3 regions of the Agromyces ramosus genome follow, and region 1 is predicted to be linked to each of the others. Evidence: predicted binding sites of a transcription regulator. Region 1 holds the regulator's gene; each other region holds the start of a gene.
The links. The regulator HrcA, encoded in region 1, represses chaperone genes, less so after heat shock. The targets are predictions, from matches to a motif close to TTNGCACTCGNNNNNNNCGAGTGCNAA.
Positions count from the first base shown of each region.

Region 1 (5,774 bases):
GCGATCGGGGCGACGCTCGCGCCCGATCTGCTCCGCTACCCGCCGGCCGGCTACCGCCCCGCTGAAGACACCGTCCGCCTCGGCAGCGGTGTCGAGCGGTTCGAGCGTGCGGCCGAGTCGCTCATGACGTGGGGCATCCAGCGCGGCGTCGGCTTCACGGTCGACGACGTGTCCGAGGGCACCGGCGCCCAGTATCCCGGCATCGTCTACGATGCCGACGGCGCACCGCTGGGCGAACAGCCGGGTCCTCGCAACGAGCAGCGCTTCGGTGTCGACGGCACGCCGTACATCACGGCCGGCATGACCGCCACGCTGCGGCGCAAGGGGCGCTTCCGCGCGCAGCAGACGCCCGTGCTCGTCGTCTACGTCGTCGACGAGCCCGACCGCATCGGCTTCGCCTACGGCACGACCGCCGACGGCCCCGAAAGCGGTGAGGAATCGTTCATCCTCGAGCGGCGTGACGACGACACCGTCTGGCTCACGATCCGTTCGATCCTCGCCACTCGCGGCGGCATCCATCGCCCGTTCGCGCCGCGCCAACGTCGCAAGCGTCGCGAGCTCACGAAGCGAGAGCTGCGGGCGCTGCACCCGGCAGGCGGCGTGTAGGCGTGGGCTCCGCCCTCCCGCTCGGCGAGCCTGCGCCCGCCGACGGGCTGCTGCCGGCGACGGCCGCCCGCGGCGCACTCGACCGCGCATTCGGCGTCTACATCCACGTGCCGTTCTGCCGGGTGCGGTGCGGGTACTGCGACTTCAACACCTACACCTCCGGTGAGCTGCGGGGTGCGCGCCAGTCCGACTATGCCGGCCAGGCGATCGGAGAGATCCGGATGTCGCGGCGCGTGCTGGAGGCATCCGGCCTGCCTGAGCGAGCCGCGCAGACCGTGTTCTTCGGGGGCGGCACGCCGACGCTGCTCCCCGCCGACGACCTCGTCCGGATGCTCGACGCGGTTCGGCAGGAATTCGGGCTCGCCGGCGACGCTGAGGTCACGACCGAGGCGAACCCCGACTCGGTCGGGCCGGCCGATCTCGTCCGCCTCGCCGAAGGCGGGTTCACTCGCGTCTCGTTCGGCATGCAGTCGGCGGTGCCGCACGTGCTGGCGGCGCTCGATCGCACCCATGACCCCGATCGGGTCCCGCTCGTGGTGGCGTGGGCACGCGACGCCGGCCTCGATGTGAGCCTCGACCTCATCTACGGCACGCCAGGGGAGTCGCTCGCCGATTGGCGACGCAGTCTCGAGTCGGCGATCGCCGAGCATCCCGATCACCTCAGCGCCTATGCGCTCATCGTCGAGGAGGGCACGAAGCTCGCACGGCAGATCCGGCGTGGCCAGCTCGCGGAGCCGTCCGACGACCTCGAGGCCGACATGTACGAACTCGCCGACGAGTTGCTCGCCGCGGCGGGGTACGACTGGTACGAGGTCAGCAACTGGGCGACGGACGCCTCACACCGGTCACGGCACAACCTCGGCTACTGGCGGGGTGACGACTGGTGGGGTGTCGGTCCGGGCGCGCACAGTCACGTGGGCGGCGTGCGCTGGTGGAACGCGAAGCATCCGTCGGCGTATGCCGACCGCATCGACTCCGGCGTCTCGCCGGCGGTCGGCCGTGAGGTGCTCGATGCCTCGACGCGGGAGACCGAGCGGGTGCTGCTGCTGACGCGCATCCGCGAGGGCATCGACCTCGCCTCGCTGCACGCGGGCGGCCGGCGAGCGGTCGCCGGTCTCATCGCCGATGAGCTCGTCGACGCGAAAGCCGCCCTCTCCGGTGGGCTCACGCTCACCAGGAGAGGACGGCTGCTCGCCGACGCCGTGGTCAGGCGCCTGCTCGAGGGTTGAGGCTCGTCAGCTCACGAACTTGATCGTGAGCGGGTACGTGTACGGCTGGCCCTGGTTGGCCTTGACCGCGGCGATGATGCTGAAGACGATGACGAGCACGCCGATCACGGCCAGCAGGATGAAGCCGATGATGATGATCGTGAGCAGGCCCGAGACGATCGCGGCGATCGTCATCGTGATCTGGAAGTTCAGCGCCGTCGCGGTGTGCGCGCGCACGAACGGTCCGCGATCCTTCAGGACCAGGTAGCCGATGAGGGCGGGAAGGAAGCCGAAGAAGATGCCGCCGATGTGGATGAGCGTCGCCCAGAGCTTCTCGTCTGACGGGCTCAGCTGTGGGCTCTGCTGGTAGGGATTCGCCGGCGGCGGCGGGGGCGGCGGAGGTGCGTCGGACATGGTGTCTCCTTGGTGGGTCGCCCGAGGGCGGGCTCGGTTCATTCATGCTCGCACAGAGTCGCGCGCCGAGAGCGGATTTCCGTCTCGGCGCGCGATCGGCGCTGGCGCTACTTGATGAGGCGGATCGCGAAGGGGTACCGGTAGTGGTTGCCGTCCTTCGCCTTGAGGAAGGCGATGATCGAGAAGACGACGCTCACGATCCAAGCCGCCCATACGATGAACACGCCGATGAGGATGAAGGTGAGGATCCACCCGACCACGTAGGCGATGAGGATCGTGATCTGGAAGTTCAGGGCCTCCTTGCCCTCGGTGTTCGTGAAGGATCCCCGGTCCTTGAAGATGAGCCAGATGATGAGCGAGGGCAGCGGACCGAGGATGCCGCCGAGGTGCGCGAACGAACCCCACTGGACGTCTTGCTCGGGCGACAGCGGCGCGGCGGCCACCGGCTGGGGGCCCGCGGGCTGCTGCGGCGGAGTCGGCGGGACGTTGGGATCGGGCGACTGGGCGTTCGGATCGGTCATGTGCGTGCCTTTCAGGGTTCTCGGTGAACCGCGACTGCGTTGGGGGAGGGATCGCAGCCAGGGTGACTCGCGGACTACCCATACGGTAGCGCCGCGACCCACCGCTGGCAACGGCTCGTTGCCGGGATGTCGCGATATGATTGGCAGTCAGTCTTTACGAGTGCTAATCGATACGACGGAAGCGAGGGTCATGGTCTCGGAACGAAGTCTCGCAGTGCTCCGCGCGATCGTGCACGACTACGTCGCCTCGCGCGAGCCGGTCGGCTCGAAGACGATCGTCGAACGGCACTCGTTCGGCGTCTCGGCGGCGACGATCCGCAACGACATGGCGCTCCTCGAAGAAGAGGAGCTCATCGCGGCGCCGCATACCTCCTCGGGGCGCATCCCCACCGACAAGGGCTACCGCGTCTTCGTCGACCAGCTCACCGACGTGCGCCCCCTGAGCCCGGCTCAGCGCCAGGCGATCGAGACCTTCTTGGGCGAGTCGAGCGACCTCGACGAGCTCCTGGCCCGCACGGTTCGGCTCATCTCGCAGCTCACGAGGCAGCTCGCGGTCGTGCAGTACCCGAGTTTCGGCAGCGCTCGCGTGCGACACGTCGAGCTGGTCTCGCTCGCGCCGACCCGGGTGCTCTGCATCCTGATCTCCGATTCCGGGCAGGTCGAGCAGCGGCTCGCCGAGCTCGACCACCCGGTCGATGAAGAGACGCTGAGCCGTCTGCGCACGCGGCTGAACGAGATCGCGGCAGGGTCGACGATGGCGGATGCCGCGGCCCTCCTCTCCGGCGAGATCGACGACGCCGACCGGCGCCACGCCGCCGTGCTGCACACGCTCGCGGCGACCCTCGCCGAGCAGGCGCGCGTACAGCGCAGCGACCGCCTCGTGGTGGCCGGTGCGGCGAACCTCGTGCGCACCGAGCAGGACTTCGCGGGCTCGATCCTCGGGGTCATCGAGGCCATCGAGGAGCAGGTCGTGCTGCTCCGCCTGTTCGGCGAGATGGCCGGCGACGAGCACACCGTCGCCGTGCGCATCGGCCGCGAGAACGCCTCGTTCGGCCTCGGCGAGACGTCGATCGTGTCGAGCTCGTTCGAGATCCCCGGCCGCGACGTCTCGCGCCTCGGCGTCGTCGGCCCCACCCGCATGGACTACTCGCACAGCATGGCGGCCGTTCGCGCGGTCGCCCGCTACCTCTCCCGCACGCTCGGCGAGAGCTGATACCGCCGCTCGTCGCAACCGACCGGCATCCCGCAATCGAAAGGACAAGCCCTCCGTGGCCGACCATTACGAGGTCCTCGGCGTCGCGCGCGACGCCACCCCCGACGAGATCAAGAAGGCGTACCGTCGGCTCGCGCGCGAACTCCACCCCGACGTGAATCCCGGCGCCGAGGCATCCGAGCGCTTCAAGATGGTGACCCACGCCTACGACGTGCTCTCCGACCCGAAGCAGCGTGAGCAGTACGACCTCGGCGGCCAGGGCGGCTTCGGCGGGCAGAACTACGGCGGCTTCGGCGACATCTTCGAGACGTTCTTCGGGGCCGGCCAGCAGAGCCGGGGTCCGCGCTCCCGTCGCGAGCGGGGCCAAGACGCCCTGATCCGCGTCGAGGTCGGCCTCGACGAGGTGATCTTCGGCACGCACCGCGAGATGGAGGTCGACACGGCCGTCACGTGCGAGACGTGTCGCGGCACGTGCTGCCAGCCCGGCACCTCGCCCGTCACGTGCGACATCTGCCACGGCACCGGATCGATCCAGCGCCAGGTCCGTTCGCTCCTCGGCAACGTCATCACGTCGAGCCCGTGCGGCACCTGCCGCGGGTATGGCACGATCATCGCGACGCCGTGCGTGACCTGCCAGGGGCAGGGCCGCGTGCGTGCGCGCCGCACAGTGCCCGTCGACATCCCCGCCGGAGTCGACACCGGGGTGCGGCTGCAGATGCCGGGATCCGGCGAGGCCGGCCCGGCGGGCGGCCCGAACGGCGACCTCTACCTCGAGATCAAGGTCAAGAACCACGACGTCTTCAGCCGCAACGGCGACGACCTGCTCTGCACCCTCGAGGTGGCCATGACCGACGCGATCCTCGGCACGACCACGACGGTCGCGGCGCTCGACGGCGACGTCGAGGTCGAGCTTCGGCCCGGGCTGCAGAGCGGTGAGATCCTCACCGTGAAGGACCGCGGGGTCACGAAGCTCCGCGGCGCCGGCCGCGGCGACCTCAAGATCGGGGTCCACGTGGTCACGCCGACCAGGCTCTCGTCGAAGGAGCGCGATCTCATGCAGCAGTTCGCGGCGTCGAAGAAGGCGCCGGCGCCCGAGCTGAGCCATTTCCAGCAGGGCATCTTCTCGCGGCTGCGCGACCGGTTCCTCGGGTAGCGGATGCCCCGATGAGCAGCCTCTACCTCGACGAGTCCCTCGACCTGACCACCCTCGCGCCCGGGGCGACGGTCGACCTCACGGGCGACGAGGCGCGGCATGCCGTGACCGTGGCGCGAGTGCGCGCGGGCGAGCGCATCGCGATCGGCGACGGCCGGGGTGTCGTCGTACGCGGCGTCGTCACCTCGACCGGCCCCCGTGAGCTCTCGCTCGAGGCCGAGGAGGTGCTCGTCGAAGAGCCACCGGCGACCCGCATCACGCTCGTGCAGGCCCTCGCGAAGGGCGATCGCGACGAGCTCGCCGTGCAGGCCGCGACCGAGCTCGGCGTCGACGCGATCGTGCCGTGGGCCGCCGCACGTTCCGTCTCGCGCTGGGAGGGACCCAAGGCGGAGAAGGGCCGACAGCGCTGGGCGGTCATCGTGCGCGAGGCCGTGAAGCAGTCCATCCGCTCCTGGCTTCCCCAGGTCTCGCCCGTGGCGACGACCGCGCAACTGACCGAGCGTCTCGCGGGCGCCCGGGTGCTGCTTCTGGAGCCGAGCGCGACGACCGCGCTCTCGGGGTTGCAACCCGATGGCCGCGACCTCGCCCTCGTCGTGGGGCCCGAGGGCGGCATCGCGCCGTCCGAGCTCGAACGCCTCATCGCCGAGGGTGCCGAACCG
Region 1 is NZ_JAUSYY010000001.1:3,719,536-3,725,309, forward strand. It holds gene QFZ26_RS17440 (DUF1990 family protein) at 1-606, shown strand, start outside; gene hemW (radical SAM family heme chaperone HemW) at 609-1,835, shown strand; gene QFZ26_RS17450 (DUF4870 domain-containing protein) at 1,842-2,228, opposite strand; gene QFZ26_RS17455 (DUF4870 domain-containing protein) at 2,336-2,749, opposite strand; gene hrcA (heat-inducible transcriptional repressor HrcA) at 2,940-3,962, shown strand; gene dnaJ (molecular chaperone DnaJ) at 4,018-5,115, shown strand; gene QFZ26_RS17470 (16S rRNA (uracil(1498)-N(3))-methyltransferase) at 5,127-5,774, shown strand, end outside.

Region 2 (5,774 bases), 2.5 Mb from region 1:
CGACGTTCGAGCCCGAAGAGGATCCGGATGCCGCGGCTCAGCGCGACCCCGAGGCACCGGAGGGGACTGATGCCACTGCCGCGCCCGACGCATCCGACGCTCCCGACGCCAGGCCCGACGGCGGCTTGGGCGCCGGCCCTCGCCCGAGCGGCCGGAGCAGTGAGAGCGGAACCGCGCAGCCATCGCCCGACGCGGCTCGCGATCGCGAGCGCGACGTCGACGCGTCGAGCTGACCCGACTCAGCCGACGGCGTCGAGCGCGGCGAGCACGCGCGGCATCGAGCCGCCGAGGTTCCACTCGGCCGCGAACGCCTCGGCCGCGGCACGCCGGTCGCCCTGCACCGGACGCAGCTTCGCGTCGAAGTCGCCGAGCTCGAGATCGCGGACGACCTCGACGACCGTCGGGGCGACGGCGAGGTAGGGAGCAGCGGCCGCGAACTTCGCGCGCATGGTGGCGGACATCGGCGCCGAGGCATCGGCCGCGGCCTCGATGATGCCGTCGAGATCGATGAACTGCTGCAGCAGCGACGCCGCCGTCTTCTCGCCGACGCCTGCGACGCCCGGCAGCCCGTCGGAGGCGTCGCCGCGCATCACCGAGAAGTCGACGTACTGCTGGGGCAGCACGCCGTACTTCGACACGACCACCGAATCGGTCAGCACCTCGAGTCGGCTCATGCCGCGCGCGGTGTAGATGACCCGCACGGATGCCTCGTCGTCGACGAGCTGGAACAGGTCGCGGTCGCCCGTCACGACGTCGACGGGCATGCTCGCCCCGGTCGCGAGCGTGCCGATGACGTCGTCGGCCTCGTGCTGCGCCGCACCCACCCTGGCGATGCCGAGCAGCTCGAGGGCCTCGCGGATGAGCGGGATCTGCGCCTCGAGCGGATCGGGCGTCTCTTCGATGTCTGGGCCACCGGGCACCACCGCTTCGACGCGGTGCGCCTTGTAGCTCGGAATGAGGTCGACCCGCCACTGGGGCCGCCAGTCGTCGTCCCAGCAGGCGACGAGGTGGGTGGGCTCGAACTCGGTGACGAGCCGGGCAATGATGTCGAGCAGGCCGCGCACCGCGTTCACCGGCATGCCGTTCGGTGCCTTGAGACTGTCGGGCACACCGTAGAACGCGCGGAAGTAGAGCGAAGCGGTGTCGAGGAGCATCAATCGGTCGGCCACACCGCGATCTTGGCACGGCCCGCCGTCAGTGCGAAGCGTCGGCGCGCCCCGCTGCGGTGCACTCCGCGTTCAGGGAAGCGACTCGAACCACGGCCCGGCGGTGTCGAGCGCGTCGACGTCGGACCGGTCGCCGAGCAGCTCCCAGCGCTGCAGTGACAGCGGCACGTTGCCGTTGCGCCACACGAAGTCGTGGAACTCGCGCAGCGAGAACGCCTCGCCCTTCGCCACCACCGCGTCGGCGAGGAGGCGCTGCACCTCTTGCTTGCCGACGTGGTACGACATCGCGAGTCCGGGCGTCGCGACGTAGATCGCGGTCTCTTCGGTGGCCGTCTCGACGTCCATCGGCACGAGCCGCACGAAGAAGTCGACGGCTTCGTCGAGGCTGAAGACGCCGGTCGCGAGGTTGACGTCGACGACGACGCGGAGTGCCCGCAGCCGGATGAAGTTGAACACCGTCGTCTGCGAGTGCGGGGCGTCGGCGAAGAGGCCGGCCGTGAGCATCAGCTCTTCGTTGTAGTGCGCGATGCCCTCGTTGGCGACCGAGTCGGTGTAACGGCGGCGGATCGCACTCGGGTGCGCCCAGGCCAGCGCGAGCTGCTGGCTGTGGGCGCCCTCGTGGATGATGCCGAGGCGAGGGTCGCGCGCGTTCGCCGCGTCGAAGTACGGCAGGTCGGGAACCGGTTCGCGCACATATGAGACGGCATCGCGCTCACGGCGCGTGTCCCCCGTGAGGTCGTCGGTGACGCCGAGGAAGGCGAGCGGGGCGAGGTAGGGCGGATACGCCGCGAAGAAGTAGTGGCGCAGCGAATCGGGCTGGCTCAGCAGGCCCTCGCCGTCGTAGAACGCGCGCACGCCTGCTTCGGCCGCCGACTCGTCGGCGACGAGCGCGTCGATGTCGGCGGCGAGCGGGGCGGGCGGCACGTCGCGGTGACGGTTGCGGGTCACGGTCTCGCCGACGACACTGCGACGGTAGTCGTGCAGCGCAGCGCGCACGAGCTCTTCGGGGTCGGCGGTCACGAGCGCGACGTGCCGCAGGAACCACACGAACGCCTCGCGACCGACGATGACGTCGGGCCCGAGCCGGCCGGCGCCAGCAGCCTCGACGAGCCAGTCGCGGTAGCGGGTGAGCGACGCACTCGCGGCCGGCTGCGCCTCGGCGAGCGCGGACCCCGTTGCCGTGTCGACGAACGACGCGAGGGCCTCGACCGATTCGGCCAGACGCGGCCCGATGCCCTCGAGCGACGCGGCGGCGACCCGTGCGAGCGTCGCGACTCCCGCTCGCTCGAGGTTCGCGATCGCCTGGTCGACGGCGGCCGGCATGGCCGCGAGCACGTGCACGAGGCCGGCCTGACGCCCGGCATCGAACGGCGGGGGCGCGAGCAGCAGGTCGAACCACGGCCCGAGGATCTGCGAAGTGAGGAACACCGCGTCGCGTTGCCAGTTGCGGAGCACGTCGAGCTCCCAGTGCACGCGCGCGAGGGCGGACCCGAGGAGGCGGTGATCGATCTGCGCCCCGATCGGCGAGCTCGACGCATCGGTCGCCCGCCATCGTTCGATGAAGCCGTCGAGCTCGCGCCGCTGCGCCGCCACACCGTCGGGATCGAACCGCGGCAGCCAGTCGGCGGGCCGTTCGATGCGCGGGATGTCGTCGGCGGAGCGGAACGAGTTCACGGCTCGCCAGGCCCAGAACTCGGTGCCGAGGCGTTCGAGGTCAGCAGTGGTCGGCGTCATGGCCCCACGATATGCCCGGGCACCGACAGGCCATGAGCCTGCGGGAGCCCGCACGACGAGCCCCGCCCCGCCGTCGGCGGAGCGGGCTGGGTCGTGCCGTTCATGAGCGCCGCGGGCGCGCCGCTCCGGTCAGCTCGTCTCGGAGCCGGCCTTCGCGGTGACCTCGCGGTCGGCGTGCTGCGCGCTCTGGACCTCGACCTTGCGGGGCTTGGCCTGCTCGCTCACCGGGATCACGACGCTCAGCACGCCGTTCTCGTAGTGGGCGCTGATCGAGCCGGTGTCGAGTCCGTCGCCGAGCGCGATCTGCCGTAGGAACGAGCCACTCGGCCGCTCGCGCACGAGCCACTGCGTGCCCTCTTCGGAACGCATGGTGCGCTCCGCGCGGATGGTGAGCAGCTGCCCGTCGATGTCGACGTCGACCGAGCCCGGGTCGACGCCCGGCAGATCGGCGGAGAGCACGTAGTGGTCGCCGTCGCGATGCAGGTCGATCGGCATCACCCGGGGGCCCTGCCTCGAGTCGAGCATGCTCGCAGCGAGGCGGTCGAGCTCACGGAACGGGTCCCAGTACATGGCCATGACTACTCCTCTCTGTGGCCGCGGTGCGGCCGAACCCAAGACTTGAGCGACATCCGCTCAAGTACTTAAAAATTAGCACTCTCATGGGGAGAGTGCCAAGTCCAGGATGACGGATGTCCCGGGCTGCTGCTTCACTGGACGGATGCAGACCGACCTCGTGCTCGCACCCCTCGGCGCCGACCTCCCCGAACTGCTCGACGCCGCCCGAGCGGCAGACACGGGAGGGTTCGACACCGTGTGGACGTACGACCACTTCAGCGGACTCGTCGACCGCAAGCCGTGGTCGCGCGACCCGTTCGTGACCCTCGGGGCGATCGCCGCGACGACGTCACGAGTGAATCTCGGCCTGCTCGTCGCCAACCCGGCGAACCGGCATCCGGTGCAGCTCGCCTGCGCGATCAACTCGCTGCAGTCGCTCGCGCCCGGGCGCATCAGGCTCGGCATCGGTTCGGGCAGCTCGCCGAAGAGCCAGTGGTCGGCCGAGCACGCCGCGCTCGGTCGGCCGCTCCCCGGCGCGGCCGTGCGCCGTGCGATGCTCACCGAGACCGTCGCCGTGCTGCGCGCCGTCTGGCGCGGCGAGGCCTTCGACGGTGAGCACTTCTCGGCCGCGGCGGCGATGGCGGTCACCGACGGCGCCGAGCTGCCACCCATCGTGATCGGCGGCCGCACGGCCGAGACCATCGAGTACGCGTGCGATCACGCCGACGGCATGAACCTGCTCGCCGCCGATCTCGTCGCCGACGGGCAGCTCGACGATCGCGTCGCCGAGATCCGATCGCGCGCGCCCGAGGGGTTCGAGGTGAGCGTCTTCGCACCACTCGAGCTCGACCACCCGCTCGGCGGCGACCCCGAGCACTTCGCGACGCTCGGCATCGACCGGCGCACGCTCTGGGTGCAATCCCCCATCGATGCCGGGCAGATCGCCGCGATCGCCGCGAACCTCGCCACGAACCTCGCCACGGCCTGAGCACGCAGCCCGCTGAGCGCGCGGCGCTAGCCTGAGCACATGGCGATCACCGGCACCTTCCGGGCCTCGAAGCGGGTTCCGATCCTCCAGGTCGCGAAGGCCGCGATCGCGACGATCGCCGCGTGGCTCATCGCCGGTTGGCTGATCCCCGGGCCGCTTCCCGTCTTCGCCGCGATCGCGGCGCTCCTCGTCGTGCAGCCGAGCGTGAACCAGTCGTTCGGCAAGGCCATCGAGCGCAGCATCGGCGTGATCCTCGGCGTGGTCATCGCGACCGGCATCTCACTCGTGTTCGGGCAGAGCAGCTGGATCATCCTCGTGGCCATCGTGATCGCGATGCTGGTCGCGTGGGCGCTGAAGATGACGCCGGGCACCTCGAACCAGGTCGCGATCAGCGCGATGCTCGTGCTGGCCCTCGGCGCCTCCTCACCCGAGTACGCCCTCGACCGGGTGCTCGAGACCCTCATCGGCGCGGCGATCGGCATCGTCGTGAACGCCCTCGTCGTGCCTCCGGTCGCCCTCGCCCCTGCACGTCGCGACCTCGCGCTGCTCGGCGGTGAGCTCGCGGCATCCCTCGACCGACTCGCGAGCGCCCTCGAGACACCGCAGTCGTCTGCCGGACTCCAGCAGCTCATGCTCGAGGCGCGGCTCATGCGCCCCATGCGCGACGCGGCCGACGCCTCGATCGCCGACGGCGAGGAGTCGCTCACCCTGAACCCGCGACGCTCTGCGCACCGCACCGAGCTCACGGAGCTGCGGACCCTCCTCGACCGCCTCAGCCCGATCGTCACGCAGGTGATCGGGATGACGCGGGCCTTCTTCGACCACTACGACGCGGCACTCGCGGCCGAGCCGACCGTGGTGGCCATCGCCGAGCAGCTGCGCCGCGCCGCCCACGACGTGCGGCTCGCCGTGCACCTCGCCGACGTCGATCCCGAGCCGATGACGTCGGCGCTGCCGGCCCTCACGTCGCCGCTCGTGGTGTCGCCGCCGAAGTCCGAGCACTGGATCCTCATCGGCTCGCTCATGGAGGACCTGCGGCGAATCCGCGCCGAGCTCGTCGAGGAGTGACGGAGCGTCACGATCGTGGTTGACGGCGCGGTCGGCCTCCTCGGCGCACGGCGACCCGGGTCGGAACTCGCAGTACATGACGTGGACCGCATCCCATGGTTCCCGGCGACCGACGGCGGCTCCCTAGACTGGGCGCGTGCTCACCCCCGTCATCGTGCTTGCGATCGTCCCGGCGGTCCTCATCCTCGTGCTGGGGCTCATCGCGCGCGTCGTCGCCGCGCAACGGGTGACGCCGCGGGTCGTGCAGTACTCGCCCGAGCGCG
Region 2 is NZ_JAUSYY010000001.1:1,248,537-1,254,310, forward strand. It holds gene QFZ26_RS05810 (hypothetical protein) at 1-233, shown strand, start outside; gene QFZ26_RS05815 (5'-3' exonuclease) at 240-1,169, opposite strand; gene QFZ26_RS05820 (DUF885 family protein) at 1,239-2,900, opposite strand; gene QFZ26_RS05825 (Hsp20/alpha crystallin family protein) at 3,030-3,476, opposite strand; gene QFZ26_RS05830 (LLM class flavin-dependent oxidoreductase) at 3,619-4,443, shown strand; gene QFZ26_RS05835 (FUSC family protein) at 4,483-5,511, shown strand; gene QFZ26_RS05840 (DUF2207 family protein) at 5,648-5,774, shown strand, end outside.
Region 2: QFZ26_RS05825 (Hsp20/alpha crystallin family protein) is a predicted target of HrcA. The motif match lies at 3,549-3,575, and genes of this name have one in related genera.

Region 3 (5,774 bases), 2.9 Mb from region 1:
CCACCGGGCTGCGAGGAGGAAGGGCGCCCGGCCTGGTACGGGAAGCCGGCGAGCGGCACGTGGTCGAGTGCGCCACGTCGAGGGATCAGGCAGGCCGTCACGGCGAGCCCCTCGGCGCGATCTGACGCCCGCTCGGCTCGACCGGCGGAGCGGGGCCCCGCGCGGCGTCTCCCGCACGCCTGGTGGTGCCACGAGCGGCCGCTGGTGCGATTGGCGCTGTGCACGAGACTCCCGAGGGCACGCAAAAGGGCCCCGGCCGAAGCCGAGGCCCTTCCGTCACCGCTCAGATCAGCCGTCGCCGATGCGTGAGTAGGTGTTGTCGTCGTTGTACTCGTAGATGCCGATGGTCGCCTCTGTGGGGTCACCGTGCTCGTCGAACGTGACCGGGCCCGAAGGTCCGTCGTAGTCGATCTGCTGGCCTTCGGCAAGGAGCGCGATGCCCTCTTCGTAGGTGCTGACCTTCTCGCCCTCACCTGAGCCGCCGGAAACCTGGCGGAGGTACTTGGCGATCTCGACACCGTCGGTGCTGTTCGCCGCATAGGCTGCGAGCGCGAGGAGCACGACGGCGTCGTACGACTCGGCCGCGTAGCTGTAGTCGGCCAGGTCGGGGTCGACCTCGAGCAGGCGATCGGTGAAGTCACCGAGCGTGCCCACGTCGAGACCCGGCAGCGTGCCCTTCGAGCCGGCGACGAGGCCGGGCGCGAAGTCCGCACTGTAGTCGGACAGGTTGCCGTCGACGAAGTAGAGCTGGTCACCGGGGTAACCCGAGCCCACGAGCGCCGGCGTGATGATCTGCGCCTGGTCGAACGTGATCAGCGCGATCGCGTCGGGGTTGGCCGCCGTGACCTCGGAGATCTGCGCGTCGAAGCTCGAGTCGCCCTCGTTGAAGAGCGCCTCGGCGACCACCTCACCGCCGGCCGCCTCGAAGGCGTCCTTGGTGAACTGCGCGAGACCGGTGCCGTACGAGTCGTTCAGCACGATCATGCCGAGGGTCGCGTGACCGTCTTCGGCGATCAGGTTTCCGAGCACCTCGCCCTGGAGCACATCGGACGGAGCCGTGCGCCAGTACAGGTCGTTGTCGTTGTACTCGGTGAAGTCGGCCGAGGTGTTGGCCGGCGAGAACTGGATGACGCCCGCGGCGACGATCTGGTCGATGACCGTCTTCGAGACACCCGACGACGCTGCACCGATGATCGCGGAGACGTCCTGCGAGAGCAGGTCGGTGACCGAGACCGTCGCGGTGTCGGTCGTCGTGTCACCCGAGTCGCGGAAGACGACCTCGACGCCGAGGCCGGAGTCGGACACCGCGTTGACGTCATCGGCACCGAGCTGGACGCCGGCCTCTTCGGGCGGGCCGAGGAATGCGAGCGCGCCACTCTGCGGGAGGATCGTTCCGAGCTTGAGTGCGAGGTCGCGCTCACCCTCTGCGATGGGCAGGGCGTCTCCGGCGGTTTCGGCTGGGTCGTCGGTTTCGGCGGGGGCCGGGGCACCCGAACTGCACGCGGTGAGGAGGAGGGCGCTGACGCCGGCAATGGCGATACCCGTCCAAGCCGCGCGAGCCGAGCGCGAGGCCGAGGCCTTCGCGAATACGCTCATGTTGCTCCTTGGGACTGAAGGAATTGGTACACAATGCAGCGCCATGGTGACGCCGTTGTCTGACAGTATTGCGCGCCCAAGGCGGAAACAAGTCGAGCCGGTCACAACCGTGTAACACCAGCTGAATCGTTACCTCACCGTCACCGCACGGCGCATTTGGCGCACGGAATCGGCGTGATCGACCGTAGCGACGCTCGGATCTGGCGCGTAGACCGCGGGCGGAAGCGCACGGTTGAACGCCGTGGATGCAGCGTCAGGCAGGCTCCGCGACCACACGCCGTGCTGTGCGGACGCCCCGGAGCAGATCGAACGTGAGCACGCCGAGCGCCACCCAGACGAGGGCGAATCCGATCCAGCGTTCGAGCGGCATGGGTTCCTTGAGCACGACCACCCCGACGAGGAACTGGATGAATGGCGCGAAGTACTGGATGAAGCCCATGTAGATGAGCGGCAATCGGCGCGCGGCCGCCGCGAACAGCAGCAACGGCACCGCCGTCACCGCGCCGGCCGACAGCAGCAGCACGGTGTGCCAGACGCTCACCGTGCCGATGGTGAGCCCGGTCGTCATTGCGACGAAGACGAGCTGCACCACGGCGAGCGGCGCGAGCCAGACCGTCTCGATGGTGAGGCCGGAGACGGCGTCGACCTGCGGTCCGACTCGCTTCTTGATGAGGCCGTAGAACCCGAACGAGAAGGCGAGCACGAGGGCGATCCATGGCAGCTGCCCATATCCGAAGGCGAGCACGACGACGGCGACGATCGAGATGCCGACGGCGACCCATTGCGTCGCGTTCAGCCGTTCCTTGAGCACGAGCACACCGAGGAAGACCGTGACGATTGGGTTGATGAAGTACCCGAGCGCCGCCTCGACGACCTGGTTCGTGAGCGTGGCGTAGACATACGTCTGCCAGTTCACGAAGATCAGGAGCCCAGCCAGCCCCATCGTGAGCACCACGCGCCGATTGCGCATGAGCGCCGCGAGGTGCCGCCATGCGCGGGTCACCGTGATGAGCAGGGCGCAGAAGACGAGTGAGAACAGCACCCGCCACGCGACGATCTCGAACGGGCCAGCCGGAGCGAGCGCGATGAAGTACACGGGCAGGAATCCCCAGAGCCCGTAGGCACCGATCGCGAAGGCGAGCCCCGAGCGGCTCACTCCCTGTGCGGCGCCTGGAGTCGGGGCGGTCGCGGATTCGGAGCTCGATGACACCCGATCAGCCTACGCCGGGTGTGCGACGGCAAAGACAACGAGGCCCGGATGCCGCAAGGGGCATCCGGGCCTCGAATGGAATCGTGTCGACTAACGCACGACCACCGCGAGCACGTCGCGCGCCGAGAGGACCAGCAGGTCTTCGCCGCCGAACTTGACCTCGGTGCCGCCGTACTTCGAGTAGATCACCTTGTCGCCGACGGCGACGTCGAGCGGCACGCGGTTGCCGTTGTCATCGATGCGGCCGGGGCCCACGGCCACGACCTCGCCCTCCTGGGGCTTCTCCTTGGCGGTGTCGGGGATGACCAGACCGGATGCGGTGGTCTGCTCTGCCTCGACCTGCTTGATGACGATGCGATCCTCGAGCGGCTTGATGGAAACCGACACGTTGGCCCCTTCTCTAATGTGAAACTGTCTAGACGAAGACTGGTTAGCAGCCTCAGAGTGAGAGTGCTAAACCGAGTCTAGGCGCGATTTGGCACTCGTGCAACGTGAGTGCCAGCGGGTCCCGCCGGGCTGCATCCGCCTCGTCGCTCGGTGCTAGCGTGGCCGGGTGGACCGCTCCGAGCTCGTCGAACTGCTCTCCCCCGAGGGCCTGCGCCTGCTCGACGCCTTGCCCGAATGGGACTCGAAGGCCGACATCGTGCGGACCGTCGCGCACCTGCGGGGGCAGGGGCATCCGGCCGGTCTCGTCGCCACCGTGCTCACCCAGTCGAAGCTCCGCGCCAAGGCCCGTGCCAAGTTCGGCGAGTTCGCCTCGCGGATGCTCTTCACCGAAGCCGGCCTCGAGCAGGCGACCCGGCTGAAGGTCGCCGCCCTGCACGCGGGGCGCTTCTCGCGCGCCGGGATCGAGCACGTCGCCGACCTCGGCTGCGGCATCGGCGGCGATGCCCTCGCCATGGCAGCGATGGACCTCGAGGTCACCGCCGCCGAGGCCGACGAGGTCACCGCGGCCATCGCGGCATACAACCTCACGCCGTTCCCGCGGGTGCGCGTGCTGCACGCCCGCGCCGAAGACGTCGCACTCGGGGGCATCGGAGGAGCCTGGCTCGACCCGGCGCGACGCACCACCACCGGTGGCATGACGAAACGACTGTCGGATGCGGCCGACTACTCCCCCGGGCTCGATTTCGCCTTCGGCCTCGCCGAGCGCATGGCCGTCGGAGTGAAGCTCGGACCGGGCACCGACCGCGACGTCATCCCGTCCGACGCCGAGGCGCAGTGGATCTCGGTCGACGGAGACCTCGTCGAACTCGGCGTCTGGTTCGGCGTCGTAGCCCGCCCGGGCATCCGTCGCGCCGCCCTCGTGATCCGCGGCGACGCGGCGCACGAGCTCACGGCCGGTGCTGACAGCGAAGACGCGCCCGTCGGCCCGCTCGGCGACTACCTCTACGAGCCCGACGGCTCGGTCATCCGCGCCCGGCTGATCGGCGCGTTCGCGCGAGCGAACGGCGCCTGGATGGCGAGCAAGGGCATCGCCTACGTCACCGCCGACACTGCCTTCGAGTCGCCGTTCGCACGTGGGTTCCGCGTGCTCGAACGCCTGCCGACCGATGAGCGGCAGCTTCGCCAGGCCCTCGCCGCCCGCCGCATCGGCACGCTCGAGATCAAGAAGCGCGGCGTCGACATCGATCCCGCGGTGCTGCGCACGAGGCTGAAGCTGCGCGGCGAGGAGTCGGCCACCATCGTGCTGACCCGCGAAGAGGGACGTCACGTGTCGCTCCTCGTCGAGCGGATCTGATCGCGCGCACCACCGCCCCGTGGGTGCCGCCCTCCCGCTAGTGCGGCAGGGCGCCGAACACGATCGCGTAATAGCCGATCCACACCGCCGAGAAGACGAGGCCGGCGATGCCCGTGCCGATGCCGACGAACGCGAGCGTGCGACCTTCGTCTTCGCGACGCAGGCCGAGCACGCCGAACACGATCGCAGCGATCGAGAGCGGCAGCATCCACCCGACGAAGAGCGACGCCACGGCTCCGAGCGTGCCGACCACTGCGGCGACCCAGCTGTACACCCGGCGTTGCGTGTCGACCTCGATCGCGTCGGCCTCGGCCCCGTCGGGCCGATGCACGATGAGCAACTGCCCGGTCGAGAGTCGGCGCAACTGCCCGGTGTCGAACGGCACGTCGTACTCGCGCTCGGGGCCGAGATCGGCCCGGAGGGTGGGCTCGGCCGGCCGGTACGGCTCGAAGGGGTCGACCAGGGCCTCGCTCCGGGGAACTGCCTCGGGCGTGTCGTGGGGCGGACCGTCGGGCGCGCGGTCCGATGCCGAAACCGCATCGCCGCGGTCGCCCGGTTGCCCCGTGGGAACGCGATCGGGGGCCCCGCCCTCAGGCGGAACCCCGTCGCGGTCACTCATGGGTGAGACCTCAATAGCTGTAGAACTCGCCGTAGCTCGCGAAGAACACACCCCAGAGGATGAGCGACAGCAGCGCCATGGCGATGCCCACGAAGCCCAGGATGAGGCCGGTGAGCCACATTCCCTTCGCCGCGGGCTCCTTCTTCTTGCCGAGGAATCCCAGCACGACGGCAGCTGCCGGGATGAACAGCTGCAGGATGCCGCCGACGAACGGGATCCAGACGACGGCGAAGCCGCCGAGCACGCCGATGATGCCCGCGATCAGCGAGAGGATGCTGAGGATCGGCGTCGGCTTGGCCGGCGCAGAGCCGTAGGCGGGTGCGACGTAGCCGGGCTGGGCAGACGATCCGTACGCGGCGGGCTGACCCACGGCCGGTGCCGCAGGCGCGCCATAGGCCGGCGGTGCGGGAGGCGGCGGCGGCGGGGTCGAGGCGCCATAGCTCGGCACCGTCGGCGGCTCGGGCGGCGCCGGTGGCGCCGGCGGCTCGGGCGCTGCCGGAGGCTCGGGCGCCGACGGCACCTCGGGCACGTCGGGGGTCGAACCCGACGCGACGGCGTCGACCGGCACATCGGGCTCGGGCACGCTGGGCACCTCGGGCTCGGCCGGC
Region 3 is NZ_JAUSYY010000001.1:808,629-814,402, forward strand. It holds gene QFZ26_RS03825 (ABC transporter substrate-binding protein) at 289-1,596, opposite strand; gene rarD (EamA family transporter RarD) at 1,850-2,806, opposite strand; gene groES (co-chaperone GroES) at 2,897-3,193, opposite strand; gene QFZ26_RS03840 (class I SAM-dependent methyltransferase) at 3,360-4,547, shown strand; gene QFZ26_RS03845 (DUF4190 domain-containing protein) at 4,585-5,166, opposite strand; gene QFZ26_RS03850 (DUF4190 domain-containing protein) at 5,177-5,774, opposite strand, start outside.
Region 3: groES (co-chaperone GroES) is a predicted target of HrcA. The motif match lies at 3,282-3,308, and genes of this name have one in related genera.